4 regions of the Priestia sp. RMT2NF4 genome follow, and region 4 is predicted to be linked to each of the others. Evidence: riboswitches for the same ligand, from Rfam matches in the RefSeq annotation. Region 4 holds a riboswitch; each other region holds the start of a gene.
The links. A riboswitch is a leader RNA that binds a small molecule or an ion and turns the genes downstream of it on or off. The one in region 4 is predicted to bind cyclic di-AMP.
Positions count from the first base shown of each region.

Region 1: linked by a shared signal. The riboswitch ahead of kdpF (K(+)-transporting ATPase subunit F) and the one ahead of ACMX9J_RS10460 (potassium channel family protein) in region 4 are both predicted to bind cyclic di-AMP.
Region 2: linked by a shared signal. The riboswitch ahead of ACMX9J_RS26840 (cation:dicarboxylate symporter family transporter) and the one ahead of ACMX9J_RS10460 (potassium channel family protein) in region 4 are both predicted to bind cyclic di-AMP.
Region 3: linked by a shared signal. The riboswitch ahead of ACMX9J_RS11435 (APC family permease) and the one ahead of ACMX9J_RS10460 (potassium channel family protein) in region 4 are both predicted to bind cyclic di-AMP.

Region 1 covers NZ_JBLQZO010000001.1:1,214,778-1,222,504, forward strand. The annotation lists gene kdpDN (KdpD-like non-kinase potassium sensor) at 1-974, opposite strand, end outside; gene kdpC (potassium-transporting ATPase subunit KdpC) at 1,028-1,594, opposite strand; gene kdpB (potassium-transporting ATPase subunit KdpB) at 1,608-3,683, opposite strand; gene kdpA (potassium-transporting ATPase subunit KdpA) at 3,705-5,366, opposite strand; gene kdpF (K(+)-transporting ATPase subunit F) at 5,391-5,477, opposite strand; cyclic di-AMP (ydaO/yuaA leader) riboswitch at 5,769-5,909, opposite strand; gene ACMX9J_RS06225 (hypothetical protein) at 5,925-6,062, opposite strand; cyclic di-AMP (ydaO/yuaA leader) riboswitch at 6,135-6,277, opposite strand; gene ACMX9J_RS06230 (undecaprenyldiphospho-muramoylpentapeptide beta-N-acetylglucosaminyltransferase) at 6,436-7,503, opposite strand; gene ACMX9J_RS06235 (CHY zinc finger protein) at 7,681-7,727, shown strand, end outside.
Region 2 covers NZ_JBLQZO010000016.1:14,873-22,599, forward strand. The annotation lists gene ACMX9J_RS26815 (APC family permease) at 1-1,081, shown strand, start outside; gene ACMX9J_RS26820 (hypothetical protein) at 1,211-1,345, opposite strand; gene ACMX9J_RS26825 (EcsC family protein) at 1,482-2,273, opposite strand; gene ACMX9J_RS26830 (DedA family protein) at 2,298-2,903, opposite strand; gene ytvI (sporulation integral membrane protein YtvI) at 3,065-4,096, opposite strand; gene ACMX9J_RS26840 (cation:dicarboxylate symporter family transporter) at 4,310-5,569, opposite strand; cyclic di-AMP (ydaO/yuaA leader) riboswitch at 5,676-5,815, opposite strand; gene ACMX9J_RS26845 (undecaprenyl-diphosphate phosphatase) at 6,089-6,913, opposite strand; gene ACMX9J_RS26850 (hypothetical protein) at 7,372-7,662, shown strand.
Region 3 covers NZ_JBLQZO010000002.1:432,317-440,043, reverse strand. The annotation lists gene ACMX9J_RS11455 (aminotransferase class I/II-fold pyridoxal phosphate-dependent enzyme) at 1-325, shown strand, start outside; gene ACMX9J_RS11450 (MerR family transcriptional regulator) at 508-915, shown strand; gene glnA (type I glutamate--ammonia ligase) at 999-2,333, shown strand; gene ACMX9J_RS11440 (N-acetylmuramoyl-L-alanine amidase) at 3,251-4,309, shown strand; cyclic di-AMP (ydaO/yuaA leader) riboswitch at 4,501-4,642, shown strand; gene ACMX9J_RS11435 (APC family permease) at 4,805-6,631, shown strand; gene ACMX9J_RS11430 (cation diffusion facilitator family transporter) at 6,741-7,718, shown strand.
Region 4 covers NZ_JBLQZO010000002.1:243,910-251,636, reverse strand. The annotation lists gene ACMX9J_RS10490 (sensor histidine kinase) at 1-1,075, opposite strand, end outside; gene ACMX9J_RS10485 (response regulator transcription factor) at 1,072-1,743, opposite strand; gene ACMX9J_RS10480 (S1C family serine protease) at 1,966-3,240, shown strand; gene ACMX9J_RS10475 (peptidyl-prolyl cis-trans isomerase) at 3,237-4,139, shown strand; gene ACMX9J_RS10470 (Lrp/AsnC family transcriptional regulator) at 4,429-4,884, opposite strand; gene ACMX9J_RS10465 (hypothetical protein) at 5,005-5,463, shown strand; cyclic di-AMP (ydaO/yuaA leader) riboswitch at 5,579-5,723, shown strand; gene ACMX9J_RS10460 (potassium channel family protein) at 5,848-6,507, shown strand; gene ACMX9J_RS10455 (TrkH family potassium uptake protein) at 6,511-7,727, shown strand, end outside.

The DNA of each region.
Region 1 (7,727 bases), on a different contig from region 4:
GCTGGTTTTTGCTTTTTAGCTTCTTCAACAATTAACGATGCGTGAAAACGGTCAGCGAATGCCTGCCAGTGTTTGATTTGGGCTTCTTGCCTTTCAGTTTGCTCGCCTGTAAAAACATGCAGCAGCAGTAAATCTGCTTTCAATCGGTTCGCCATTCTCCAGCCTCGCCGAATTAATTTTTCAGCTGTTTCACTGTATTGAATGCATACTAAAATGCGTTCACAAATACCTGTTACGCCAATTTCATGCGCATGAATCAGCTTGCCATCCACTTCATCCGCTATTTCTCTGAGCGTTAATTCACGAAGTGCATGGAGATTCGCAAGCTTAAAAAACGACTGCAGGCTTTGTTCAATTTTATGGACTTCGTATATTTTCCCTTCACGAAGCCGCTTTTGCAGCTGTTCCGGCGTAACGTCGACAAGCTGAATTTCATCTGCTTGCTGAATAAATAAATCTGGCACCGTTTCACGAACTTTTACTTGGGTAACAGCATATACGAGGTCATGTACGCTTTCCATATGCTGAATGTTCATTGCTGACATAACTGAAATACCTTGGTTGAGCAGGTAAGAAACATCTTCAAAACGTTTTTTATGGCGGCTTGTCGGAACATTTGTGTGAGCAAGTTCATCGATAATTACAACTTTTGGGCGCCTTCTTACAATCGCCAGCAAATCAAGCTCTTGTAATTCTTTTCCTTTATAAAAAATGGTTTCTCTTTGGATTACTTCTAGATTTCCAATCATCTCTTTAGTCTCATCCCTGCCGTGTGTTTCTACATATCCAACTACGACATCTATGCCTTCTTTGACTAAATCGTGCGCATCTTGAAGCATTTTATACGTCTTTCCTACTCCCGGCGCGGCACCGATGTAAAGTTTAAGCTTTCCGCGCTTCTGATTATGAAGTTCACGCAATAGTTCTTCCGGAGTTTTTCTTCGAAAGTATGGATGAGCTTCTTTTTCTTTCATTGTTTGTGCCCCTTTATCACACTCGCTTCAGTACATGAAGCGAGTGCATGTAATTAGCGCTCTCGTTGAACAGCTAAATTTAGCTCTACTACATTTACTCGTTTTTCACTAAAAGCCCCTTGCTGAGTATGTTCTTTGATTAACTGTTTTAGCGTGTTGGCTTTAATATGTGTGGCTTTTGCCACACGCTCTACTTGTGCATATGCAGCTTGTGGCGTAATGTCAGGATCGAGTCCAGAAGCCGAATTTGTGACGGCATCAATTGGAATTCCTTCTTTGGGCACTTCGTTTTCTTTTTTCCACGCCGCTACGGATTTCTCGATACGATTCGTAAGGTCTTTATTTGAAGGTGCTAAATTCAACGAGCCAGACCCTGCCCCGTTATAATCAATACTAGAAACTCTGCCGTGAAAAAATGCATTGCTTGTAAACTGCTGCCCAATCAGCTTAGAACCGATAACTTGATGATTGTTTGAATAGATTAGGCTGCCGTTTGCTTTACTTGGAACAGCTGTTTGAGCAATACCTGTCATCACAACAGGATAAATAAGACCACAAAGTATCATCATCATAATCGTTAAGCGAACAATAATGCTTCCCGTTCGTTCTGTTTGTATCATCGTTTCTTCTCCTCTACATTACAAATGAAAGTATAAAGTCAATCGCTTTAATCCCAACGAATGGAACCAATACGCCACCTAACCCGTAAATGAACAAATTTTTTCGCAGCAGGGCGTTAGAACTCATCGGCTTATACGCAATTCCCTTCATGGCTAAGGGAATTAAAAGCGGGATAATGACCGCATTAAAAATAAGCGCTGACAATACAGCAGATAGTGGTGAATTCAGCTTCATTACGTTAAGAGCCTCCATTTGCGGAATCGCCAAGGTAAACATCGCTGGAATAATCGCGAAATACTTAGCAATATCGTTTGCGATGCTGAATGTAGTTAAGGCACCCCTTGTCATTAATAGCTGTTTTCCAATTGAAACGACTTCAATAATTTTAGTAGGGTCAGAATCTAAATCCACCATATTTGCTGCTTCTTTGGCAGCTGAAGTTCCGCTGTTCATTGCTAAGCCAACATCAGCTTGAGCAAGTGCAGGGGCATCATTTGTTCCGTCACCTGTCATCGCAACTAGCTTGCCTTGCTGCTGTTCGTATTTAATCACTTGAATCTTGTCTTCTGGCTTGCATTCCGCAATAAATTCATCTACTCCAGCTTCTTTTGCAATAGTTGCTGCGGTTAGCGGATTATCTCCTGTGCACATCACTGTTTTAATGCCCATTTTACGAAGTTCATCAAAGCGTTCTTTCATTCCTGGTTTTACCGTGTCTTTTAAATAAATCAAGCCATAAATTTTATTATCAGCGGCGACGGCAAGCGGCGTGCCACCAGCTCCTGCAATATCGTTTGCTTTTTCCTGCAGATCAGAGGGAACCTTCCCGCCATTTGACTCTACCCATGCCGTGACGGCGTCCACTGCTCCTTTTCGTACAGATACATTCTGTAAGTCAATGCCGCTCATTCGCGTTTCAGCTTTGAATTCTACAAACGTTCCCTGCGTTTTTCTAAGGTCTTCTACTCCCATGCGAGTTTGGATAAAATCAACAACTGAGCGTCCTTCTGGTGTTTCGTCGTAAAGAGAAGAAACAAACGCCCATTTGTACAGTTCACGTTCGTCTACGCCTTCTACAGTCGTTAACTGATGAGCCATTCGGTTTCCAAACGTAATGGTGCCGGTTTTATCTAAAATAATTGTATTGATGTCACCAGCTGCTTCTACTGCTTTTCCTGACATAGCAATCACGTTAAACTGCGTGACTCGATCCATTCCAGCAATTCCAATGGCCGATAATAATCCTCCAATCGTCGTAGGAATAAGGCAGACGAGCAGTGAAATTAAAATAGCCGTGTCGAGTTGAAAATGTAAATAGTTTGTAAAGACAGGAAGCGTCACAACAACTAGTAAAAAAATAATCGTCAAACTCGTCAAAACCGTGTTTAGCGCAATTTCATTTGGCGTTTTTTGACGCTCTGCTCCTTCAACAAGCGAAATCATTTTATCTAAAAACGATTCACCTTGCTCACACGTAATTTTAATTGTAATTTCATCGCTGACAACTCTTGTACCTCCCGTTACAGAGTTAAAATCCCCGCCTGCTTCTTTCATAACAGGTGCCGATTCCCCCGTAATGGCCGATTCATCAACGGACGCCAGTCCTTTAATAATTTCTCCATCTCCAGGAATCATTTCGCCTTGTGAAACGACGACGATATCTCCTTTTTTTAGTTGCGATGCCGAAACTTGTATCATTTGCCCATTTTGAAGTTTATTAGCCGTAATATCCCCTTTCGATTGCTTTAATGAGTTTGCCTGTGCTTTTCCTCGACCTTCTGCTAATGCTTCTGCAAAATTAGCAAAAACAATGGTAAAAAATAACACGAGAGATACGGCAACATTAAACCCTGTGCTTACTGTACTTTCTCCGAAAAGGTCCGGAACAACGGCTAAAAAAAGCGTAATTATAAACCCGATTTCTACTACGAACATGATAGGGTTTTTTATCATCGTTCTTGGGCTGAGCTTGATAAACGCCTGCTTTACTGATTGAATAAAAATCGATGAAGCTTGTTTATCTACAGAACCTTGAATATGACTGTTGCAATCCAATTCAATATTATTTGCAAAATTCCGTTTATTCATTATGATCCTCCGCTTTCTTGATTACAGTGTTAAATACTCAGCAACCGGCCCAAGCACAAGCACTGGGAAAAACGTAAGTGCTCCTACAATAACGGTAGTTCCAATTAAAATGCCGCTAAATAAAGACGTATCCGTTTTAAATGTTCCAGGTGTTTCGGGAACAAGCTGCTTAGATGCTAGTGAGCTCGATACCGCCAGCATCGTAATTAGTCCGAAGTAGCGTCCAATATACATAACAATTCCCGTTGAAATGTTCCAAAACGGCGTTGCATCACCGAGTCCTTCAAAACCGGATCCATTGTTTGCTGCTGACGACGTAAATTCATACAGTGCCTGACTTAACCCGTGAAAGCCTGGATTTGATATACCTTCCATTCCTAAATGAGTGGTAAGTGCTACAGCTGTTCCTCCTAAAATTAGCAGCGGCTGCAGAATAAGCGTCACGGCGATTAGCTTCATTTCTTTTCCTTCAATTTTTTTACCTACGTATTCTGGTGTTCTTCCAACCATTAAACCTGATAAAAATACGGCAATGATGACGTACATCATAACATTCATAAATCCTGCTCCGACACCGCCAAATACGGTATTTAACATCATATTTCCAAGCGTTAATAACCCGGTAAGAGGCGTCAGGGTATCGTGCATGGTGTTGACTGCACCTGTTTCACTTGCTGTCGTCACGATGGCGTAAAGCGTCGACATGCCGACACCAAAACGGACTTCTTTCCCTTCCATATAACCGCTCGCTTCATTTAGATGAAAAGCACCAAGTCTTGGATTGCCTCCCCACTCTGTTACAAACGCTGTGCTTAAAATAACGATAAACAGCATACTCATCGCTACAAACAAGATGCGGCCTTGTTTACGCTGTCCGATCATTTTTCCGTATGTGAAAGGAAGTGCTGTTGGCAATAAAAGCATAAGGACGATTTGTAATACATTGCTCAACGCGTTAGGATTTTCAAATGGATGAGCTGAATTGACACCAAAAAATCCCCCTCCGTTGTTTCCTAGCTCTTTAATTGAAAGAAAAGAAGCAACTGGTCCCCTTGCTATTTGCTGTGTTGCTCCTTCTATTGTATGGGCAGTCACCGTTCCGCTTAACGTTTGAGGGACACCTAAAAACATAAATAAAATGCCTGTTATAAAAGCGATAGGAAGTAAAATACGCGTAATTGACTTTACAAAATCAACAAAAAAGTTTCCCATTTCTTTCCCTGCCAGCCCGCGAATAAAAGCGATTGCTACTGCAAGTGCCGTTGCTGGTGCAGCAAACATCATAAATACAATGGCGGCCATCTGCGAGAAATAGGACAAACCTGATTCGCCGCTGTAGTGCTGCAAGTTCGTATTTGTCATAAAACTAATGGCCGTGTTAAAAGCAAGTGCCGGATCCATTCCTTTGATGTGGCTTGGGTTAAGCAGCAGTACCCCTTGAAACCGGAAGATAAGGTACACCACAAAAATCATAAACGTATTCGCCAAAACAAGAGCAAATGCATATTGCTTCCACGTCTGATTAAGCCCTTTAATTCCTGCTGCTTTAAACATCAACGTTTCTATCTTTCCTATCAAGCTAGTGTTTTTATCGTTTGAAAACACATTCGCTATATAAATACCTACGGGCTTTGCAATAAGCGCTACAAAAACAAGCAGCAGCGCAACTGATAGTAGAAAAATCCCCACTTTTTATTCCTCCGCTTATTAAAATTGTTCTGGATTTAACAGTACATACACTAAATAAATTAAAACGAGAACTGAAATACCTAACAAAATGAACGACACGTTCACTTCTCCTCTCTTTCATCTACTACATGAGACGACCAGCAAATAATTCCGTACATAGCAGCTGTTAATATGACAAGCGTTCCAAGCATGATCATATCCAAGTTGCTCCCTCCTAACTGTTTCCTAACAAAAATGATAGCTTCTAAGTTTAGTGACGGTTTCTTTTCATAAAGCATCACGTCCAAAAAAGCTAACCGTGAGACGTGATGCTGATTTTTCCCACTAAAAAACCGCAGAAGAGAGTTCTCTTCCGCGGTTTAATGCACGACAAATAAGCCGTGATTGACACGAATTTTTTACTCCCAAAACGCTTACGGAGTTAGCTGTCGGATTCGGGTTATGGAAGTAACCCTACTCAGTTAAGAGATTCACCCCTAGTACATACGTACAAAATATTGGGTCCCCCGCTCATAATTGATTAAGCGTATCTTTGTTATTTAATTTTTAGACTTAATAATAGTTTTTACTGCTGCGTTTAAAACTTTGATTAGCTAACGTAGACAAATAGCGGTTTGCTAGATCAAAAGATTGCTGATCGCACATGGCCCGATATTCAATCATTTGAATCATTTGCTTAGATAAATGCATCCTGACGCTCCTTTCACCTATATTTTGAAAGGAGCGTACTATCCGCTGTTATAGAAAACGACCACGATTACACCATCCTCTCTCTTAACGCTTACGAAGTTAGCTGACGGGTTCGGGTCAAGAAAGTAACCCTACTCAATTAAGAGATTCACCCCTGATAATTGGGTCCTCCGCTCTTTCCTTCTCTTTCAGAAAAGACTCAGCGTTTCACAGTGGAACGTTTCATGAGAGTAATCTTACTCCTGTTAAAATTTACTGTCAACAACATTTTTTGAAATTTTAAAAGCTTTATTTTTCTATATTTATTCATTATTTTAAAATAATAATTTCAGAAGAAAAAAGCGTTCTTATCGAGGAGATAAGAACGCTTTTTTTAGCTCATTTTCTCAATTTCATTTACAAGAATTGAAATGGCATCCGTTTTTGTTGCTTCACGCATTGTACGCTTCATCGTACTTGCCTGCTGCTGAAGCTCATTTACTTCACGCAAAAACAGTTCTTTTGTTAACTGCTCTTCTTCTACAACCATACAGTAGCCTTTTTTCTTAAAGGATTGTGCATTTAAAATTTGATCTCCGCGACTCTGTGCTTTTGATAAAGGAATAATCATCATCGGTTTATGAAGAGCTAAAAACTCAAAAATGGCATTGGATCCGCCGCGTGTAATCACATAATCAGTTGCCGCTAGAACATCTGGAAGCTGTTCGTTTACGTATTCTAACTGACGGTAGCCCGACTCTTTTTCAAGGCTTGTATCAATATTGCCTTTTCCGCAAAGGTGTACAATTTGGAATTTCTTTTGCAGTTCAGGCAAAGACTCTCGAACGATTTCATTAATACGGCGTGCTCCTAAACTTCCGCCCATAATTGTTAAAATGGGGCGCTTATCATAAAAGCGTAGCCAGCTTTCCCCGTTCGCTGCGCTTCCGCTAAATAGCTCTTTTCGAATAGGTGAACCAACAACCTGCACTTTTTCTTTTGGAAAGTAGTTTGCGGCTTCATCAAAAGAAGTAAAAATTTTAGTGGCAAATTTCTGCGCAATTTTATTTGCCAGTCCCGGTGTTAAATCACTTTCATGAATGAACACGGGAATGTTTAAAGATTTAGCAGCCATTACCACAGGAACTGTGACGAAACCGCCTTTTGAAAAAACAAGAGAAGGCTTTAACTTTTTCAGCACGCGACGTGCATCGCCAACCCCTTTTGCTACTCGAAATACATCTTTTACATTTTCCATATCTACGTATCGACGCAGCTTCCCGCTTGAAATCGCATGATATGGAACGTTTAATTTTGTAATTAATTCTTTCTCAATACCATTGTGAGAACCGACATAATGGATATCCCATTTTTCACTGTCTAATTCTTTCATGATGGCAATGTTTGGTGTTACGTGTCCAGCTGTTCCGCCTCCGGTAAAAACGATAACTTGCTTACTCATTTTTTCTTCCTCTCTTTACTTCACTTAATCGATCTGTTTTGACATCAATTTTTATCTGATCTTTTTAGCATGCAATCTGACATGTAAAACGATGGTTTTATTATAGCATTTTTCTTTTTACATATGTATGATAAGGCGTATAAAAGCATGCTATACTTTTCATAAGGAGTGATGATAATGAACAAATCTGTACCTGCAGTAAAAGGTGACACAGTGGATTCCGA
Region 2 (7,727 bases), on a different contig from region 4:
CGCACAGCAAGTAATGAATCCAAGCATTGGTTTTTTGGTAGGATGGACGGCTCTTCTTGATTATCTATTTCTACCGATGATTAATGCACTTTTGACAAATATTTACCTAAGCTCTCTGTTTCCAGGTGTTCCAAAAGCCGTATGGATTATCAGCTTTGTGGTCATCATGACCATAATGAATATTTTTAGCGTTCATTTAACCGTTTCTTTTGGTACGCTATTAGTTGCTTTTCAAATTTTAGTAGCTATCATCTTTATTATTTTAAGTGCTACAACTCAAGGGCAAGAGCTATCATTTAAACCGTTTATAAGTGAATCGGCTTCTATATCTCTTTTATTAAACGGAGCAGCTATTTTATGCTTTTCTTTTTTAGGGTTTGATGCTGTAACCACCATGGCTGAAGAAACACTTAAGCCTGAGAAAACCATTCCCAAAGGGATTCTCATTATTGCATGTACGGGAGGCGCCTTATTTATTACGGTTTCTTACTTTGCTCAGCTTCTTTTCCCTTCAGCCTCTTTATTTCATGATTTAGAAGGTGCATCGGCTGAAATCGCTTATAAAATTGGCGGCCAGCTGTTTCAATCTATTTTTGTAGCAGCAGCCTTAACATCAACTATTGCTTCTGGACTTGTCTCACATATGAGTGCATCAAGACTTCTCTACGCAATTGGGAAAGATGGTTATCTGCCACGGAGAATTTTTGGCTATATTCACCCTAAAACAAAGACGCCTGTTTGGAACGTAGTCATTATTGGTGGTCTCTCTTTAATTTCACTAAGTCTGTCTCTTGAAAAAGCTACCTCTTTAATTAATTTTGGTGCTTTAATTGCGTTCAGTTCAGTTAACATAGCGGTTTTTATCCATTATTTTATTCAACAAAACAAACGATCTCTCAGTGGATATATTTCATATGTACTTATGCCTTTACTCGGCAGTTTATTTTTATTTTTTATGTGGCTTAACTTAGAAAAAACATCCTTATTTATCGGTATTGTATGGAGTATAATTGGAATTATTTATTTACTGATTGCCAGACGAAAAAATACTATTACCATTCCTACTTTTCATTTTGATTAAGGAAATAGGGTTAACACACCTCGACATATTTCCCCAGAAATAATGTCGAAAAAAAATAATTGAGACATAAACAAATCAATCCCATCTACACACGAACAAAAAGGTAAACGATCTAATATGAATCGCTCGTTACACCGCTGTTGATTTCCGTGCAAGGCTTCGCTTTCCGCGGACGGCCGTTGAGCCTCCTCGTCGCTTGCGCTCCTGCGGGGTCTCATCTGTTCCGCTTTTTCCGCAGGAGTCTTCGCCTTGCCCTCCAATCAACACCTAGAGGCAACTAAATACATGAAAGCTACATTTACTATATCAATAAAAAAATCCGAACGTATTTGATTCTCAACTAAGAATCAAACTCGTTCGGATTTTTCTTCAACTAAAATACTTTCATACCAGCCTATTTTTATTTTTTAGATTGTGAGACTTTTTCTAAAATGCGTCTTTTACGGTAAAGCATCATTCCAACTTCTCCTATATCGCTAATCGCTTGTTTGTTAATATACGCCCCAAACACCATCCCTGCTATAGGAATCATTTGAAATAGCTTTTTCCATCCCAAGTTGTCTCTATAGGTTAGAAACACTTCTCTCCAACCTTGGAGTTGCTGCAAGCTCTGCGTTCGATTGCCGCTTGCTAATTCTTCTAAAATCGCACGCTTTCCTACAATATCAGAGGATGAAAATTGCATGCATTTGACCATAAAAATGCGTTCTTCTTGCTCAGTGGGATCGTAACCATAAGAAACAGCCACTTCTTGCAGTGTCTTAAGCGTAAGTCCCAATACAAAAGGAATATCAATCGCCAGTGTGAAAATTCCACCTACTCCGGTTGTAGCTCCTTGCAGCTGCGCATTCTTTTTTCGGACTTCAATAAAATACTCCGCCAACTCATCCATTTCCTGCAGAGATAAATGCTGAACATCCTCTATTGACAGCTGCTTATTTTCTTGTAATTGGGCTGATGCTTTCTCTAGCGTGGCAGACGTATTAGCTAAATACTGGCCTCCATTATCAACATACTTGGCAATTTCATCTAATAATTTTTCTATTTTTTGATGAATGAACTTTGGCGTTACTTTATCTAAAGCTGAAAAAGGCAAGCGAGCCAGCCGCTCCCAGAAAAAAAGTCCTTTTTGGTCTTTCTCCCACTTTTCAATTTTTCGCAATTCTATTCTCAATTGTTCATGCTCTGACATATCCTCACTCTTTTCCTCGATTTATCAGCTCTGTCCTACTTGTTTATTCCGCACATATTTAATGATAAAAAACAACGCAATTAAAACAACAATTCCGATTCCAATAGGCTGCATGTATTGAGATACAATCGGACCCACCTCTTTCCACTTAGGTCCTAACTTATATCCTAAATATACGTAAATAGCCGTTACTGGAAGCATCGCAACAAATGTGTAAATAGAAAACAGCCATACATTCATTTTTGCCATCCCGCATGGAAAAGAGATAGCCGTACGCACTCCTGGAATAAACCGTCCAAAAAAAGCGACCCCGCTGCCGTACTTATTAAAAAAGCGATCGGCAGCGTCAATTTCTTTTTCTTTCACCAAAAAATATTTTCCATATTTTAAAACTAGCGGTCGTCCACCGTAACGTCCCAGTGCATAAAGAGTCAACGGTCCACACACACCGCCTACTGTACCTGCAAGGATAGCCAGATACAAGTTCATATCACCTTGGTACACCCAATACCCTACTAAAGGTAAAACAAGCTCTGCGGGGACAAACTCAAACGTTAATGCTAAAATTACGCCAAAATAAGAGAGCTGTTTTAGCGCTTCAATTAAAGAAAGTAAAACCGACTCTAACAAAAATTCTCCTCCTCATGTCATTAAATCTAAGACTGCAAAACTATAATTTAGCCGATTGATAGATAAAAACCAACGCGACATAGTTTTTTCCTTTCCCTCTTTACGTATGACGTACTACAAAAGTTTCAATAAAAAAAAAGCGCTAGTTTTATCCAGCGCTTTTATAGTTTAAAGTTAATTTGAATAATACCTACTTTACGAAGAGCATCGTATAAAATAACTAAAGCCGGTCCTAAAAACAACCCGACAAAACCTAAAAGTTTAAATCCAATGTACAAACTAACTAATGCAGCCAAAGGTGAAATACCCATATTTGTAGAAAATACTTTTGGTTCTACTACACGTCTTACTACCGTAATGACTCCAAATAGAATAAATAAGCCGATTGCTAATGAGTCATGTCCTTGCGTAAGAGCAAAAATCCCCCATGGAACGAGCACCGAGCCTGTCCCAAGGATTGGTAAGATATCGACAATTACAATTAATAAACTAAGCAGCGCGGTATACGGAACATCTAATAGCCAAAGCCCTACATAAGCCATTACAAACGTCATGACACTTAAAATAATTTGTGCCTTAATAAAACCAACCCCCGCTTGGATAAGCTGAGTGATGACAACTTGTAGCTTATATTTCGTTTCTTCTGTTAAAAATGACTTAATTTTATTTTTAATAGCAGGCAGCTCAAGGCTGATAAATACAAGCGCTACTAAATAAATAAGAAACTCTAGTAGAAACCCAGGAACAGTAGCAGCAAAGCTAATGATGATTTCCACGGTACTTTTTAATAGAGAATCTAATGAATTTACGGTTTTTTCAAGCGTGCGCTCGATAGAAGAAATCACTTCTGTAGGAAGAGCGTTTGAATAGTATTTCCACTTAATAATAGTTGGATAAATCGCGGTTTCATAGATTTCTTTTACAAATGAAGGCGCTATCTTTGAAAGAGCAACCACTTGCGTAACGATTGTCCGAACAATAAAAAATCCAATAAGTATGAGCGAAACAACATATAAAATGAAGGTCATAAGCACTGCGTAGACTCTCTTCATTTTAAAAGATTGATGCAATTTTTGAACAATACCCTCAAGCGCTAATGCTGTTAATAAAGCAAACACAATCGGTAAACTGTAAGGGATTAACAAACATACGATTACTATCGAGGCGATGACCCATATTCGCTTTTTCCACATACTCTACTATCCCCCAACTAGCTAAGCTATCTCTATATTTATTGATAAAGAAAGGAACCAGTGACTGCTTTTATGTAAGAATAAAATTTGGATATATTTATACCTGATGTTACATATTATAGGGTCAATTTCCATAATAATAAAGGAATTATTATGAAAAAAGCTACTTATTCTAATTTTTTGAATAGAATAAGTAGCTTTTTAATTTATAAATTAGCCGGCTCTCATGACCTCTGTACCTTTTTTAGGGTCAAATTTGCCTTCAGATTTAGACATCACAATTGCTGCTAGTGTGTTTCCTACTAAGTTAACAACCGTACGTGCCATATCCATGATTCTGTCTACTCCCGCAATGAAGGCTAATCCTTCTGCCGGAACGCCGATTGTTCCAAGAGTAGCCAGTAATACAACAAATGATGTTCCTGGCACCGCAGCCATTCCTTTAGATGTAACCATCAATACCAGAATGAGCGTCAGCTGTTGAACGATCGTTAAATCAATACCATACACCTGCGCTAAGAATAACGCTGCAATCGCTTGATAGAGAACAGAACCATCTAGGTTAAATGTATAACCAATTGGTACAACGAACGATACGATAGCTTTTGGACAGCCCATCTTTTCAAGTTTTTCCATAATTCGCGGAAGAACTGTCTCAGAACTAGATGTACTGTATGCTAACAACAGTTCATCTTTCATATAGCGGAATAAGTGGAAAATGTTAATTCCTGCCCATTTCGCAATTCCTCCTAATACAACAAGTAGGAAGAAAATTAACGCTAAGTAAACTAAGATAACAAGCTTTCCTAATGAAAGAAGTGACTCTAAACCGAATTTCGAAACTGTTACACCAATTAAAGCAAATACTCCAATCGGAGCCACTTTCATTACTAGGTTTACCACGTGAAACATTGCGTGAGAAACGCCGTCAAAGAATTGAACAACAGGCTTTCCTCTTTCTCCAATTGCCGCTACTCCAAGTGCGAACAATACTGTAAAAAAGATAATTGCTAGCATGTCCCCTTCAACAATTGACTGGAAAAAGTTTGTCGGAACAATGTGTAAGAACGTTTCAGCCACTGACTTTCCTTCTTGCTGTTCGGATGTTTCAACGTATTGTGAAATATCACTCTTCTGTGCTGAATGAATGTCTACACCTTGTCCAGGGTGAAAAATATTAGCAATCAATACACCGATTACAATTGCGAAAGTTGTAATAATTTCAAAATAGAGAATGGTTTTAACGCCCAGCTTTCCGACCTGTTTACCGCTACCTGCTCCTGCAACTCCAACGACTAAACTTGAGATAACAATTGGAATAACAATCATCTTAATCAATCTTAAGAACAAGTCTCCCAGCGGCTGCAGGTATGTTACTACACGCGGATCGTTAAACCAAATTACTCCTACAAGAACACCGAGGATTAAACCGGTAAAAATCTGCGTAGCCAAACCAAAACGAATTTTTTTCATAGATGTACCTCCCCAAAGATGTATGACATTTGTATATACTTTTCTGAAAAAACAAAAAAAGACTATTCTTAAGAAAGAACAGCCTTTTACTTACGCTATTTTGGGCTCTTTCTCTCAATAAAGCAAACGAGGTTAACTGTCGGATTCGGAATTGAGAGTTTCCTACCTTTTGTAAGGATTCACCCCAAGGCAGCTTTACTGCCGATAATGATTCCCCCGCTCTATACGATTAAGCTTATTATTCAATTTTTATAAAATTAAAACGATCTATACGTTGTCATACGTTTTTTACAGTCAATAAAACTAAACAGAAGTCTTACTTTTACTTAACTTTATACTGCACAAATATTAATTTACTATTTTTCGACACGTTTTGTCAATACCCATGTTTATAAAACGCTTTCAAAAGACAATAATATATATTTATGCAAAAAAGCTATTGCAATGTTGCAATAGCTTTTTCTTGCTTTTTAAGTCTTTATCAGAAGTTTAAATGGCTATAAAATACGCTTATTTATTTTATAAAAATACAAAATATAGAATAGCCGCTAAGATAATTCGATAAATGGCAAACGGAACTAATTTAATGCGGTTGATTAATTTTAAGAAAAAGCGAATCGATATAAGCGCAAAAATAAAGGCGCTGATAAAACCAGCAATAAAAAACGGTAGTGCATCTGATGTGAAATACTGCCAGTTTTTAACCAATGAAAGTCCACTTGCTCCTGCCATAATTGGCACTGCCATAATAAATGTAAAATCTGCGGCTGCCTTATGGCTCATTCCAAGAAGAACCCCTCCTGAAATCGTTGAGCCTGAACGAGAAAAACCTGGCCAAAGAGCAATACATTGAAACAGTCCTATACCTAGTGCTTGTCCATAAGACATTTGGTCCACCGTCTCTACACGCGGACGTTTAGGTCCAAACAAATCTGCTAGAATCATTAATACAGCTCCGACCACTAAGCCAATTAGCACCGTATTTAAAGAAAACAAATGTTCATCAATGTAATCATCAAACAAAAGTCCTAACACTCCTGCGGGTAACAAACCAACAATTACCTGCATTAAATTTAAGCGATTTGTCGGTCCAATTGCAGCAGCTGGTTTTTTTCCCAATCCTAATAAATTAATAAAACGATCTTTAAAAATAACAACTACTGCTAAGATCGACCCTAGCTGAATAACAATCTTAAATGTATTAGCTACTGGAGATGAAAATAATTCTTTTGAATTTAACCACAGGTCATCCACAATAATCATATGCCCAGTTGACGAAACGGGAGCAAACTCTGTTAAACCTTCTACAATCCCTAAAATGATTGCTACAATAATTTCCCACATAAAGCTATGTACCTTGCCTTTCTTTCAAATTAATAAGCTTATCGCTTCGTTTTACATGCTCAACTATTTTCCTATTTTGACACTTGCTTTTTTATCATAATTGTTAAAACTATGAAATACAATGTGTATTTGCAAAAAGATAAGAATCTTTAATAATTTGTAATAAAAAGCTTACATGCTACAACCAAAAAACACGATATCAGCTTTTATTTATTTTAAAAAGCAGTCACTATGTTCAGTATAAATTCTGGTCCCTTAGCTAAAAATGAATCATCTAGACTATTTTTCTTTAGTGTGAAAAAATGACTAAATCATTATGTTTTTTCCATCCCCCTTTACTGTCATCTATCATTTTAATCCAATAGGGCTGACTTATACGACATATCCCCTAAGTAATTTGAAACTTTTTTCTCTCTTTTCTCGTATATAGTAGTATCTTTTTTAGGAGGCTTTTTACTATGAATGGAAATGTACGTACAATGAAATGGGTCACTGCTGGGTATGAAGCCTTGCTGGGAATTCCTTTAATTGGCGCGGGGATTGTTATGGGCTTTAGCTATACTCCTCTTTTTATTGGATTTATTCTTCATGCTATCACACTCATTTTAGCTAATAGACGAGGGTTATCTGCTTATGGAAACATACTAGGACTTGTTACCTCACTGGTTGCTTGGATTCCATTTTTGGGATTTATCATGCATATTATTACAGCTATTGTGATTGCAATCGATGCTGCTAGACAACGCTAATTGTCTAGCTTTTTTTATTTAAGGGTTGATTTTTTACCGAATGATGGTAAACTTAAGCCGTAAAT
Region 3 (7,727 bases), 190 kb from region 4:
GAAGTGGGACAGTGAACGAACAGATTTAATTCAATCCGTTCAGTTTGATGACCGCGATAAAATGGTGGCTTTTTGTCAGGCAATTCAATTCGCTTCGCCAATTAATTCACACGTAACGGCGTATCCTGCTTATATGCCAGGGTATGAAGATGATGTGATTATGGCAGCAGGAACGTTTATACAAGGAGCGAGCCTCGAGCTTACGGCAGATGGTCCTATCAGGCCGCCTTATGTCGCTTACGTGCAGGGCGGATTAACGTATGCTCATGTAAAAGTAGCAATATGCATGGCGGTAGATCAATTACTGACAAAAGAACTTTTATAAGATAGAAAGATTATTTCTCCCCGTTAACAAGGAAAAAAATAAGCTATAAAAATAAACGAAGTGCTATTTATTTGTATAGAAAAAATGTTCAGAAAAATTTATGTTAGAATTACTAACATTCGGTTGACAGGTGAACTAACATAGCATACAATGTAAATAGTTAATCCAAAGGAGGAACTGAAATGAGTGACAACATTCGAAGAAATACGCCACTTTTCCCGATTGGAATTGTGATGCAGTTAACTGAGTTGTCTGCTCGCCAAATTCGCTACTATGAAGAACATGAATTAGTTGCACCAGTAAGAACAGAAGGAAATCGACGACTATTCTCATTTAACGATGTTGATAAGCTGCTTGAAATCCGCGATCTAATCGAACAAGGTGTAAACTTAGCAGGTGTAAAACAGCTGTTTCATCTTCAAAAGGAGCAAAAAGGGCATAAGCAAGAAGAAAAAGTTGTGGCAGAAACAGCAAAGCCAGAATTAACGGACGATGAGTTGCGAAAAATGCTTCGTGCAGAACTTATGCAAGCAGGCCGTTTTAATCGAGCAACTTTAAATCAAGGAGATATGTCCAGGTTCTTTCATTAATAAAGTTATCAATATTTATGCCGTTCGTATATGAGGGGTATAGATTATAAATATTATATAGAGATTTAGGGGAGGATCACACGATGGCAAAGTACACAAAAGAAGATATTTTCCGCAAAGTTCAAGAAGAGAATGTAAAATATATTCGTCTTCAGTTCACTGACATTTTAGGAACAATTAAAAACGTTGAAATTCCAGTAAGTCAATTAGAAAAAGCGTTAGACAACAAAATGATGTTTGACGGTTCTTCTATTGAAGGGTTTGTACGTATTGAAGAATCAGATATGTACCTATTCCCGGATATTGATACATTTGTTATTTTCCCTTGGACATCTGAAAAAGGTAAAGTAGCACGTTTTATTTGTGACATCTACAATGCAGATAGAACTCCGTTTGATGGCGATCCACGTAATAACTTAAAACGTGTGTTAAAAGAGATGGAAGAGTTAGGATTTACTGATTTTAACCTTGGACCTGAGCCAGAGTTCTTCTTATTCAAATTAGACGAAAAAGGCGAACCTACATTAGAATTAAATGATAAAGGTGGCTACTTCGACTTAGCGCCAACTGACCTTGGTGAAAACTGCCGTCGTGACATCGTATTAGAGCTTGAAGAAATGGGATTTGAAATTGAAGCATCTCACCATGAGGTAGCTCCTGGACAACACGAGATCGACTTCAAATATGCTGCTGCATTAAAAGCTTGTGATGATATTCAAACGTTCAAACTTGTTGTAAAAACAATTGCACGTAAACATGGCTTACATGCTACATTTATGCCAAAACCATTATTTGGTGTGAACGGTTCAGGTATGCACTGTAACGTTTCATTATTCAAAGATGGTCAAAACGCATTTTATGATGAGAACGGTAATCTAGAGCTAAGTGATACTGCTCGTCAATTTATCGCAGGTATCATCAAGCACGCACACAGCTTTACAGCAGTAACAAATCCTACTGTAAACTCTTATAAGCGTCTAGTACCTGGATATGAGGCTCCTTGTTATGTTGCATGGTCTGCTCGCAACCGTAGCCCATTAATCCGTATCCCAGCTTCTCGCGGCGTAGGAACTCGTGTTGAGGTACGTAGCGTAGACCCAGCTGCTAACCCATATTTAGCAATGGCTGTTCTATTAAAAGCTGGTTTAGATGGAATCAAGAATAACCTTGAAGCTCCAAAACCTATCGATCGTAATATCTATGTAATGACAAAAGAAGAGCGTGTTGAAGAAGGTATCGTAGATTTACCTGCAACATTAGCTCAAGCTTTAGATAGCTTCCAATCAAACGAAGTTATGGTTTCTGCATTAGGTGAACACTTAGCAGAACACTTCGTTGAAGCGAAAGAAATCGAGTGGGATATGTTCCGTACACAAGTTCATCCTTGGGAACGTGACCAATACATGAGCCAATATTAATTTTTAAAAGTCGGAGAGATCGTTTGTACGTTCTCTCCGACTTTTTTTGTTTTTCACAATGAATAAATAACATTCTGCATACGTAAATTGAATAATATAGCTTGTTTATAAAAAAGCTGCCTGTCGTATAATTTACAGGGAGCTTTTTTATTGTTTTGTTACATACAAGAAAGAATTTGTTTACATGAATCAAAAAGGATGAGCTTTTTGTCTCATTGAATCTATAAGTAAAAGTAGTGTATAACAGATAGTGAGATTGTTTATGTGTTCACTCTGCACTGTATTTCAGTATAACTTCAGAGAGTTTTCAGCCAATCATAGTATCGTTAGAAAATACTGTTGGAGAGGAATGTAATAAAAATGAAAGAAGGAAATTTCTTTAAAGGTTTAGTGATAGGGATATTGATAAGCATTCCAATTTGGATTATTCTCATTGTTGTAGGCGTTCTGCTTTTTAAATAGGTCCTAATGTTATAAATAATAGACCCTCCTGATCTATACTTTAATCAACCAGAATAGAATTTGGACCAAAAGTATGTTAGGGGGAGGGAACCGCACGATGAATTGTGCGGATTTTTTTATTGGTAGGGTAAACGTAGATTTCATCTATTTAGTTGCTTCTAGCAGTTGATTGGAGGGACTCCTGCGGGAAAAGCGGAATAGGTGAGACCCCGCAGGAGCGCACGCGACGAGGAGGCTCACCAGCCCCCCCGCGGAAAGCGAAGCCTTGCACGGAATTCAACAGCGATGTAACAAGCCATCCATACTAGCGCATTTATCCCATTTGTTCGTTTTTAGGTTGAAGTGATTTCGTTATGTCTCAATCTCCTTTTTTAGTAATTTTTCACTAAGTAGGCTAGTATACGTAGCACTTTTTTCCCTCATGCATATGTTAACAATAAGGAGGGACAAGTAATATGAAAAAAATCTATCTTGATGCAGGACATGGTGGGGCAGATGCAGGAGCAGTTGGAGCGAACGGACTGTATGAAAAAAACTTAGTTTTAAAAATTCAACAATATTTAATAAGCTATTTAAATAGCACTTACAGTGACTTTACGATTAAAACCACCCGTACCACAGATACTTTTTTATCGTTATCTCAGCGCGCTTCTCAAGCTAACTCGTGGGGAGCAGATGCATTTATGTCTATTCACGTAAATGCCGGTGGAGGAACAGGATATGAAGATTATGTTTATAGAAGCGCTAGCAATGCCAGTAAAACGTTTCAATCAATTGTCCACGGCCAAGTACAGCCAACGCTGCTGTCGTATAATCATCCGAATCGCGGTCGAAAATCAGCTAATTATGCGGTGCTTCGCTTAACAAATATGCCTGCAGTACTAACTGAAATAGCTTTTATTGATAGGAGCGCCGATGCAGCACTTCTTCAAAATGAAGCTTTTTTAAAAAGCATGGGTGAATCGTATGCAAAAGGAATTGCCGTATATTTAAATTTACCTCGTCGTGCAGTTCCAAATCCATCGCCATCTCCAACACCGACACCGACACCAAATCCATCACCTTCTGAACCAGGTGAAAAAACGTATACAATTAAGCAAGGAGATACGCTGTACAGTATTGCACAGAAGTACGGAATAACAGTACAAGCGCTTCAAGAAGCAAATACAGGGCTTTCTGATCCTTTAACCCTAAAGGTTGGAAAAACAATTGTTATTCCTTCAGGAACTTCACCAAACCCATCTCCAACACCGTCACCAACTCCACCTTCTGAACAATATCCACTTCCAAATGGAATTTTAAAACAAGGCGATTCTGGAGAAGCAGTGAAACAGCTTCAAAGAGCATTAAACGCGGTTAATTTTAAAGTAGGGTCAGTAGACGGAATATATGGAGTACAAACGAAAGATGCAGTCAGACGTTTTCAGCTTGTGTATCTTCCTTATGATGTAGATGGCATTTATGGTCCTCAAACGAAAAACAAGCTAGCAGCCGTTTTAAAAGCAAAAAGTTAAAGAAAGCAGGTCTTCTGTAAGCAGGCAGAAGGCCTTTTGTTTTCCCCTTAAAAGCGCCTTAAGCACTATTTTATCGTTTACGTAAAATAATGCTTTACAAACCATTTGTACGGGAGTATATTATCTAAGAACAAAGGATAGTTATGAAAGAAACTTGTTATCAATCATACTCTTTAACCGAAAATTATATTGACCTGTTATCGCTTAATTCGTCAGAAGTGGGGGACCCAAATTTGTGCATTGTCACTTGGGGTGAATCCTTTTTTAAAAGGTAGGGCTACTCTCATAGCCCGAATCCGACAGCTAACCCCATAAGCGTTTTGGAGAGGAGGTTTAAGCTGTGTAAAAACGCTGAGAACCCTTAGTGTTTTTTTTGTGCGCTTTTTTAACATAAAAAGGTATTTTTTAGGGATAATATCACTTATTCATGAACTTGTAACGGAGCTTAGCAACGAACAGTGAATACTAGCTAAGCAATCATCGGAGGGAAATTACGTGAACTATTCAGTTCTCAAGAGATTATTGATTGGAAAGCCGCTCAAAACAAAAGAGTTAGGCGATCAAAAGCTTAGTAAGCTTAAAGCGCTGGCTATTTTATCATCAGATGCCTTATCTTCAGTGGCTTATGGAACAGAACAGATTTTGATTGTCCTTGCAACAGTGGGCGTGCTTGCCTATTGGTATTCGATTCCAATTGCCATTGGGGTATTGGTGCTGCTGACGGCTTTAATTCTTTCATATCGTCAAATTATTTATGCGTATCCGCAAGGCGGAGGAGCTTATATTGTTTCGAAAACCAATTTAGGAGAAAATCCTGGACTTATCGCTGGGGGATCACTGTTAGTAGATTATATTTTAACAGTTGCCGTGAGTGTTTCAGCAGGAACCGATGCTTTAACTTCGGCTTTTCCAACGCTGCATCACTATAACGTAGTAATTGCGTGTTTGCTGGTGATTTTTATTACGGTTTTAAATTTACGAGGTGTAACAGAATCCGCTTCTGTCTTAGCTTATCCGGTTTATTTATTTGTGATTGCTCTTATTTTGTTAATAGCGGTGGGCTTCTTCAAAATAGTGACAGGTCAAGTTTCACCTGAGCTTCATACATCTCTCGGTACCGTGGTGCCAGGTATTAGTTTGTTTTTATTATTAAAAGCTTTTTCATCAGGCTGTTCGGCATTGACTGGTGTAGAAGCTATTTCGAATGCAGTGCCTAACTTTAAAGATCCAGGTGCAAAAAATGCTGTTCATACATTAATGCTGATGGGCGGTATTTTAGCCGTTTTATTTTCTGGCATCACGTTTTTAGCTTATTGGCTTGGCATTTCTCCAAAAGCAGATGAAACGGTTGTATCACAAATTGCATCGAGTGTATTTGGACGAAATGGGTTTTATTATTTTATTCAAGGCACCACAGCTCTGATTTTAGTGCTAGCAGCGAATACGGGTTTTTCAGCTTTCCCTTTGCTTGCCGTAAACTTATCGTCTGATAAATACATGCCAAGAATGTTTCAAATTCGCGGCGATCGACTAGGCTATTCAAATGGAATTGTGACCCTTGGAATTGCTTCTATTGTCTTACTTGTCGCCTTTAAAGGAGCGACGGAACAATTAATTCCTCTTTATGCAGTTGGAGTGTTCATTCCATTTACGCTTTCTCAAACAGGCATGATTGTCAAATGGCTTAGAGAAAAGCCGGCCGGCTGGCAAGGAAAGCTAACCATTAACTTAATTGGTGCCCTCATTACCTTAACGGTGCTAATCATTTTGTTTACAACGAAGTTTTCACAAGTATGGTCCGTGCTCGTTTTCTTACCGGTTATCGTTTATATTTTTCATCGCATTCATACGCATTATGAAGCGGTAGGAGAGCAGCTTCGTATTAAGCAAGGAGAAAAGATTGGAAAGCTTGAAGGAAGTGTGGTCATTGTTCCTGTAGCAGGAATGACAAAGGTAGTGGAAAATTCATTGAACTATGCAAGAACGATTGGTGATACAGTTATTGCGGTGCACGTTGCTTTTGACCGAGAAAGCGAAAAGAGAATGGAAGAGAAGTGGGAAAAGTGGCAGCCTGATATTCGTATTGTTACGTTTCACTCTCAATACCGCAGTCTTGTGCGTCCGCTGTTTCGATTCATCGATATGGCTGAAGAAAAAGCCCGGGAAAATAATATGGCTATTACGGTTGTTATTCCGCAGTTCATCACGAAAAAAAGCTGGCAAAACATCCTTCATAATCAGTCCAGTCTGCTGTTAAAAGCACATTTGCTTTACCGTAAAAACGTAATCGTTACAACGGTACCTTATCGTTTTAAAAAATAATGAAACATGACTAAAAACCTCCAACTTATATGTTGGAGGTTTTTAATTTTTAAATTCACATACACTAACCATAATTGAATCTCATCAAAGGCACAAACGGAGGGATTGCATGAGTGAATTAATTAAGTTATTGCGAAAAGGAAATAAATCGGCCATGATGGCCGCTATAGTTAATACCATTATATCCATTATTAAAGGGCTTGCTTTTGCTTTAACGGGAAATGTAGCGATGTTTGCTGAAACGATGCACAGCTTAGGAGACGCAGCAAATCAGTTCTTTGTTTTTATAGGTTCAGCATTAAGCAAAAAAGCTCCGACCAAACGATTTCCAAACGGATTTGGACGATTGGTTAATCTCGTTTTATTAGGGGCGGTTCTTGTAGTAGGAATTATGGCATTTGAAACGATTAAAGAAGGGTATCATCATATTCTTCATCCGACGAAGTCTTCAGGCTTTATTTTAAATATTGCAGTACTTGGCATCTCGGTATTACTTGAGATGTTTGTCCTCTTTAAGGCAATGAAAGAAATTTTGCACGATGTCGGAATGAATACTGCAGAGGTCAATGTTTTTACGCAAAGCTTTGTTCATCTAAAGAAAGCAAAGCCAGCAACTAAGCTTGTTTTTATGGAAGATCTGGTAGCCACTGGAGGAGGCGTATTGGCTTTAATCGCCGTTTTTATTTCGCGGTTTACGCCTTTTCATCAAGCTGAAGGAATTGCTTCTATGCTAATTGGTCTTATGATGTTTTTTGTAGTAGGACGAGTATTTTTAGATAACGCTGCTGGAGCGCTTGGTGAAGCAGATAAAGAAATGGAAATGAAAATTGGCGCTATTGTTATGCAAGATGTACAAGTGCGTGATATTCAAACGTTAATGGTGATGAAAGAAGGAGAAGAGCTTCACGTTGAATTAAAAGTAGAAATTGATCCTTCTTTAACAGTAGCAGAAGCGGATGATATTAAAGATCGTCTCGAAAATCGTATTTTACAGGAAAAAGGAATAACGGATGTCATTATTGAATTTGATGAAGATGATGGAATTCCTGACTGGGTGACAAGCGATTTACAGCTTCAAAAAGAATAAAAAACAAGG
Region 4 (7,727 bases):
TTTCAAGGACTTTTGTCCACAGCTCTTTGTCTCCTTTAATCGTTGCATTTACGTCGTCAAATTCCCACTGTATTTCAGGGCGCCTCCACCGCAAGCGATCCACTACTTCATGAAGAAGTGCAGTAAAATCAAAGTCGTCTTGTGCAAGCTGGTGAGTGGACATATAGTCAAGCTTGGTCAAGTAAAGCAAATCGCGGATTTTTTTCTCAAGATTTTTGGATTCATCTTCAATGACTTTTACCGTTTGGGATAAATCACCTTTTGGATAAATGCCGTCTTGAATCGACTGAGCGTAGCTTTGAATAACCATTACCGGTGTTTTTAAATCATGTGAAATATTTTGAAGCAGCGTTTGCTGTGCTTCATCTTTAGATACGAGCCTTTTGCGCATTTGCTCGATGGACGCGCCTAGCTTGCCGATTTCATCGGAACGGTTGACTGTAACAGGTTCATGCCAATTTTGTTCGGCGATTTTTTTTACATCTTTTTCAAGCGATACAAGCGGCTTGCTTAAGTATCTTGATAGCCAAATAGATGGAAGCCAGCTGAATAGAAATACAATTGAAATGACAAGAAGCAGCTGTTTAAAAAGAGTAGAAGTGAGCGCGTTGCGATACGTATCCCACGAAAATGAAAGTAAAAAAGCAGGCTGTCCGTTTACGCTTACTTTTCGAATCACATAAAAAAGCGTCCGGTTGCCGAGATCTTTTTCATAGCGAGCGACAATTTTCCGCTGACTGATTGCATCTTCCTGTGCTTTTCTCAAAAAGTCTTGAGGCAACACCCGTGATGAAAAATAAGAGATATCCGCATGTTCAGGCAATAAAATATGATCCACGGTTCGATTGCCAAGCGTTGGTTCACTGTCTTCATTGCTAAAGTAGTATTCACCTGAGCGGCTTGGCAGGCCGTATTCTTTTAAAATATGCTGTTCATTTTCAATAGTGGTATAAATTTCATTCGTGAAGAACTGCCTGAGCGTCGTTGGGAATAAAATAGCGAGCAAAATTGAAATGAGCAGTAAAATACCCGAGATGACGAGCCAAATTTGAAATGCAAGCGACTTGTTTTTCATGCTTTCATCATCCGGTATCCGTATCCGTAAATCGTTTCAATTCGTGCTTGCGGCATTTTTTTACGCACGCGCCTCACTAAATCATCCACCACCCGGTCTGTGCCGAAATAATCTTCTCCCCAAATGAGATTCAACAGCTGCTCCCTTGAAAAAGCCTGTCCAAGGTCTTTTGAGATAGTGACAAGAAAATCAAATTCTTTAGACGTCAAATCAATCGGCTTTCCATTTTCACTGACTGTACGCGTATGTAAATCGATTTCATAAGGAGTCAGCGTAATGGTATCGGTTTTCTTTTGATTGGAACCATATACGAGGTTTAGCAGTTTGTTTGCTCGAATAACTAGTTCACGAGGCAAAAAAGGCTTTGATAAATAGTCGTCGCTGCCCATTTCAAGTCCAAGAACCCGGTCAATATCGGCATCGCGTGCTGAAATGAAAATAACAGGCACATGTGGCGTTTGCTGCTTGATTTCGCGAATGAGCTGATACCCGTCAATATCAGGCAGCATAATATCTAAAATCCACAGGTGCGGAGGAGTTGCAATCATTTCTTTGGCGTCCGTGCCGTTAAAAAATGAGCGAACGTCCCAGCCTTCTTTTTGAAGGTAAAGGGTTAAAACTTCGTTTAAATTTTGTTCATCCTCTACTAAATATAGTGTAAAGCTCAAATTTGACACCTTCCTCTGGATATATGAAAATTAAGGTAAATAAAGCATATTACGCCATCTATGCGCGTTTCTTTAAAGGTCTATGTACCCGCTATTATACTACGTGTTTGCTGTTATAAAGAAATTTTTCACAATTTCACACATTGTTTTGATACTTATCCCAAACTTTTATTTTATAGTATAGATAACATAAAATTTGCTACGTTAAAAGGAGTGTTTTTCATGGATCCACGTGATTATGAAAGAGAGCAAGAACGAAAAGAAGAATATGAAAACCGCCAGCAGCGCTACGATCAGTATCAGCCTGCGTCATCATCACAGCCTCCAAGAAGACGCTTATTTCCAGTGATTGCATCTTCCATCGCCGGAGCAGTACTTGGAGGAGGAATTGTGCTATACGGCGCTCCGCAGCTAGGGTTAATGGATTCAGCTGATACGCAAACAGCGAATCAAACAACGCAGACTCAAACCGCAACAACAACGAGCACAACGCCTCGAACAGTAAGCACAACCGTGAATCAGTCAGATCTTGTTTCAGTTGTAAATAAAGTATCAGCTGCTGTTGTAGGCGTGAACAATATTCAACAGCAAACAAATCCATTTTCTGGAGATACCCAAACACAAGAAGCAGGAACGGGTTCCGGTGTTATTTTCAAAAAAGAAAATGGAAAAGCCTACGTTGTGACTAATAACCACGTTATTGACGGCGCAAGCGAAGTAGAAGTGTCACTTTCAAACGGACAAAAAGAAAAAGCTAAAATTGTCGGAGCTGACGCGCTAACGGATTTAGCGGTGCTTGAAATGTCCGACAAAAATGTTGAACAAGTGGCGAAGTTCGGAAAATCATCAGATTTAGTGGCGGGTGAAACGGTTCTTGCAATCGGAAACCCTCTTGGTGAACAATTTTCTCGTACGGTCACTCAAGGTATCGTGAGCGCAGCAAAACGCTCTGTCCCTATTTCAGAGAATTGGAACGTAGATGCAATTCAAACGGATGCGGCGATTAATCCAGGAAACAGCGGCGGTGCCTTGATCAATTCTTCCGGTGAAGTAGTTGGTATCAACAGTATGAAAATTTCAGAAGACAATGTAGAAGGAATCGGCTTTGCTCTTCCAAGTGATGAAGTGCAGCCAACAATTGAACAGCTGATGAAAAACGGAAAAATAACGCGTCCATATATGGGGGTAGGTCTTCAAGATGTAGGTCAGCTTTCAGCTGCAACAAAACAAGATCAGCTAGGCCTAACAAGCGATACGTCTGAAGGAGTTGTCGTAACGACGGTTGAACCATTCTCTTCTGCTTCTGATGCTGGTTTACAATCAAAAGACGTGATTGTTGCCATCGATGGAAATGAAGTCAAAACATCCAGTGATTTACGTCAATATCTATACACAAAACGCAAAGTAGGAGACACGGTAAAATTAGACGTGTACCGAAATGGAAAAAAACAAACTATTTCTCTGAAGCTTTCAGAGCAGCAGGATAACAATGGATGAGTTCAGCACCGTTAAAGCTGCTGCTAGCAGTATTAACAGCGTTCGGATTTTTAACAGGCTGCGGAGAGAAGCATTCAAACACGATGTTTCCTTCTGTAGAAATTAGTCAGCTATCTTCTGCCAAAGAAGTGGCAGCGTATGAAGGAGGAAAGGTGACAGGAGCTGAATTCAATCGTTTTTTAGCAGTTGAAGGGTTCTTAAATCCCGATGCTCCGCTAAATGATACAAGCTACCGCAAAGAGTTGTTGCGGCAGCTTGTCATGCAAAAAATCTTAATTTCGCATCTAAAGACAAGTGACAGGGTACAGAAAAAAGTCGAGGATATGTGGAAACAAATCAAACGTTCATATGACGAAGATACAAGAAAACAAGGCTATGAAGTCTTGCACATTCGTTCTAGCGATGTAACTAAACAGCTAATAAATCAGTTTAAATTAGAAGAATATTTCCGTAAACAAATTACGTCTGATGAACTAGACGCTTACTATACACGTATTGAGAATGATGTAACGCGCGTATCTTTTTCGCAGCTAACTTTTACAACTTTACATGATGCCGAGACCGTTGCGGCTGAGCTGCAAAAAGGAACATCGCTTCAAGACGTTCAAAAAAAATATGCTGATGTCCAGACCATCAGCAAAATAGAGAATGATGATAATCTAAAGCTTTCTAATCTATCTTCCTCTTTTATAGATGTTTTAAAAAAACAGCACATCGGAGAGTGTAGTAAGCCCATTAAAATGGGTAAAGTCTATTATATTCTTATTTTAAAACAAAAAGATAAAAAAACGGAATCAGAAGTCAAAGAAGAAATGATGAAAGAACTTGTTTTGAATCATATCAACCGGTATATCCAGGATCAACTGCCAAGGTTTCACGTGACTTTCAACCTTAGGTAGTTCCCTTTTATATAGATTGATTGTTTTCAAAAAACAAGCAGGTAAAAGAGCTTTCTATTAATAGAGAGCTCTTTTACATTTTTTAAGTAGACAGAAATGTCGGTACCTGATAAAATGAAGTTGTAAAACTTTCATTATTCGGAAAATTTATACCCTCCAGCTTTGGAGGGTTATTTTTTATGCTTTTGGACGAATAAAAGAGGCTAGGACAGAAGTAGTTTAGTAGAAAGAAGATCCGAACGATGAATCGTTCGGATCTTTTCGTTAGTACGGTGAACGTATGTTTCAATCACTTTTCATCTTTTAAATGACTCAATAATGCAGAAGACATCTCCACGTGAGAAAGGGCGATGTGTGAAATCGTTTTGGCATAAGGTGTAATTTCGTTAATAAATTGCTCGAGTACGTGCAGGTGAGGAAGCTGAAGCTTTGTAATGAAGCAAGCCTGTCCGGCGATGCGTTCACAGAATAAAGCATAGGGATACTGAGAAATAAATCGTTTAAAACGCTCGTGCTCTCCGTTTTTCATGGTTACTTCAATAAAACACGAGACGGGCAACTGCAGCTTTTCATAATCAATATCGATTGTATATCCTTTTATAATACCAAAGCTCTCTAGCTGTCTTACTCGCTCTGCCACTGAAGGAGGAGACAGGTTAATTTGTTTTCCTAGCTCTCTTAAGGAAAGACGGCTGTTTTGCTGCAGTGCCTGCAAAATCGATAAATCAATTTCATCAATTTTCAATCGAAAACCTTCTTTCATATTAATGTTTCATTTGATTAGTAATAGCAGATAATATGTTTTATTTGTTATCTGAAATCTCCATTTTTCTTACTATAATAATTAAAAAGGAGTGAGTAAAAAATGGCAAGAGTTTTGTTAACAAACGAAGAGGGAACAAATTTTGAAAAAGCACTGAATTTAATTCCACATGTAAAAAGGTTGTATGATGAGCTATACGACAAGCTTTGGAACAGTGATATAGTAAAAAGAGAGACTAAGGAAAAAATCAGGCTTTATCTAGCAGGTGTTAACGGCTGTGAGACGTGTATGAGCATGTCATATGTAGGCGATAAGACGCTTAATCAAAAAGTGTTAAGAGAAAAAGAGCTGGAAGAAAAAGATCGACTGCTGTTTCGATTTATAGATGTATACCGAGTGCGTCCAAGGGATTTGACCGATGCTGATATGGATCAATTAAAGAAATTTTACAGTGATAAGCAGCTATTAGAGCTTTTGGCTGTTATTAATTTGTTTGATCAATTTCACAAACTGATTGTCAGTTTAGATTTATATGATTTTTGCAGTTTGCAGCGCAAGTGATGTCTTCCCTAAAAATATCTTGACAGACAAAATCCACAGGAGTAAGATAGCTTTCGTGAAGTGAAACGTATCATGAATCGAATCGATTATTCTAAAAAATAGATCATAGACATTTGAATAAAAATCGCTTAATCCATTATGGAGCGGAGGACCCATTATTTACGCACATATTGTGCTCCGGGGTGAATCCTTAAAAAGGTAGGGTTACTCTTAAAACCCGAACCCGACAGCTAACTTCGCAAGCGTTTTGAGGGGGAAGAGTGTGAAAAAACACAGGAGCCTTCCTGTGTTTTTTTGCGCTTTTTTTAAGAAAAAGATGTAATTTTTTAGAAAAAGTATAAGCTAAGAGAACACACAGCAGTTGAAGAAAGGAATAAATACATTATGAAAAAACAGTTTGCTGTATTGGGATTAGGTCGTTTTGGAGGCAGTTTGGTTGAAGAGTTTGCTAATTTGGATGTGGATGTGCTCGCTATTGACCGCAATCAGGAGGTAGTAAAGAAATATAGCAACTCAGCTACATATGTCGTGCAAGCGAACGCAATTGATGAAGCTAGCTTAAAAGGGCTAGGCATTCGTAACGTTGATCATGCTCTTATTTCGTTTGGAGACGATATCGAAGCAAGCGTGCTTGCAACGATGCTTTTAAAAGATATGGGCGTTAAGCAAGTATGGGTAAAAGCGGTGAATATGTATCATCAAAAAGTGCTGGAGAAAATAGGAGCGGACAAAGTCATTCACCCTGAGCGCGATATTGCGAAGCGTATTGCTCATCACGTGGTGTCAGAAAAAATCATTGATTACATTGAACTATCAAAGGATTATAGTATTGTCGAAATTGTCGCTTCTAAAAAGCTTCATAATAAAACGCTGTTTGATTTGAATATCCGTGCCAAGTACGGCTGCAATATTATCGGCTTTCAGCGAAAAGACGGAGAAATGGTGATTTCGCCTACCGCGCATGAAATAATTGAACAAGGAGATATGCTGATTGTTATCGGACATAATCGCGATTTGAACCGTTTTGAAGAAGAAGGAGTTTAACTCATGAAAAAACAAAATATTAAACTCACCCCTCCGCAGCTGCTGCTCTCTATTTTTGGTGGAGGAATTATTATTGGTGCTCTTTTATTAATGATGCCTTTTTCTACTACTGAGCCAATCCGGTGGGTAGACGCTCTTTTTACATCTACTTCCGCTATGACAGTGACCGGCTTAGCCGTCGTAGATACAGGTACGCGTTTTACCGTCATCGGTCAAACGATTATTATGCTGTTAATTCAAATAGGCGGTCTTGGCATTATGTCATTTGCCGTGCTGATTTTTATGATGCTAGGTAAAAAAATTGGATTTAAAGAGCGTATGCTCGTTCAGCAGGCATTAAATCAGACGAGCGTCGGTGGAGTTGTGCTGCTAGTTAAAAGGTTGTTCATCTTTTCATTTTTAATTGAGTTTGTTGCACTGATCTTTTTAGCGATACGCTGGGTTCCGGAATTCGGATGGTCTAAGGGGCTGTTCTTTAGCTTGTTTCATTCGATTTCGGCTTTTAATAACGCAGGGTTCGGACTACTGTCTGATAACTTAGTTCAGTATGTAGGAGATCCTATTATTAACATCACGATTTCTTTTCTCTTTATTATTGGTGGGTTAGGGTTTACCGTCCTTGCTGATATGTGGGTGAAAAAATCGTATAAAAAACTAACGCTGCATTCAAAAATTATGATTATCAGCACGTTCGCCATTAACGTGATTGCCATGCTTTTTATTTTTTTCTTAGAGTACGGCAATTCGCATACGCTCGGAAATTTATCATTAGGAGACAAAGTATGGGCTTCTTATTTTCAAGCGGTAACAACAAGAACCGCTGGCTTTAATACAATTGATTTAGCTCATTTGCATGACGCAACGGTGTTTTTAATGGTTTTATTGATGTTCATTGGTGCAGGGAGTGCGTCAACAGGAGGCGGTATCAAACTCACGACGTTTGTGGTGATTGTCTTTTCTGTATGGGCATTTTTACGAAGCAGGGAAGATATTGTGCTGCTAAAGAGACGACTTCTTCCTCTTCATGTGTTTAAGGCACTAGCCATTACGATGATTTCAATTATGTTTGTGTTTGGGGCCATCTTCCTGTTAAATATTTCGGAAAACCTGCCGTTTGTAAAAATTATGTTTGAAGTTGTTTCTGCGTTTGGAACAGTAGGTTTATCGATGGGAGCGACTCCTGAACTTTCGTACTTTGGACGCGTGATTATCATCTTTAT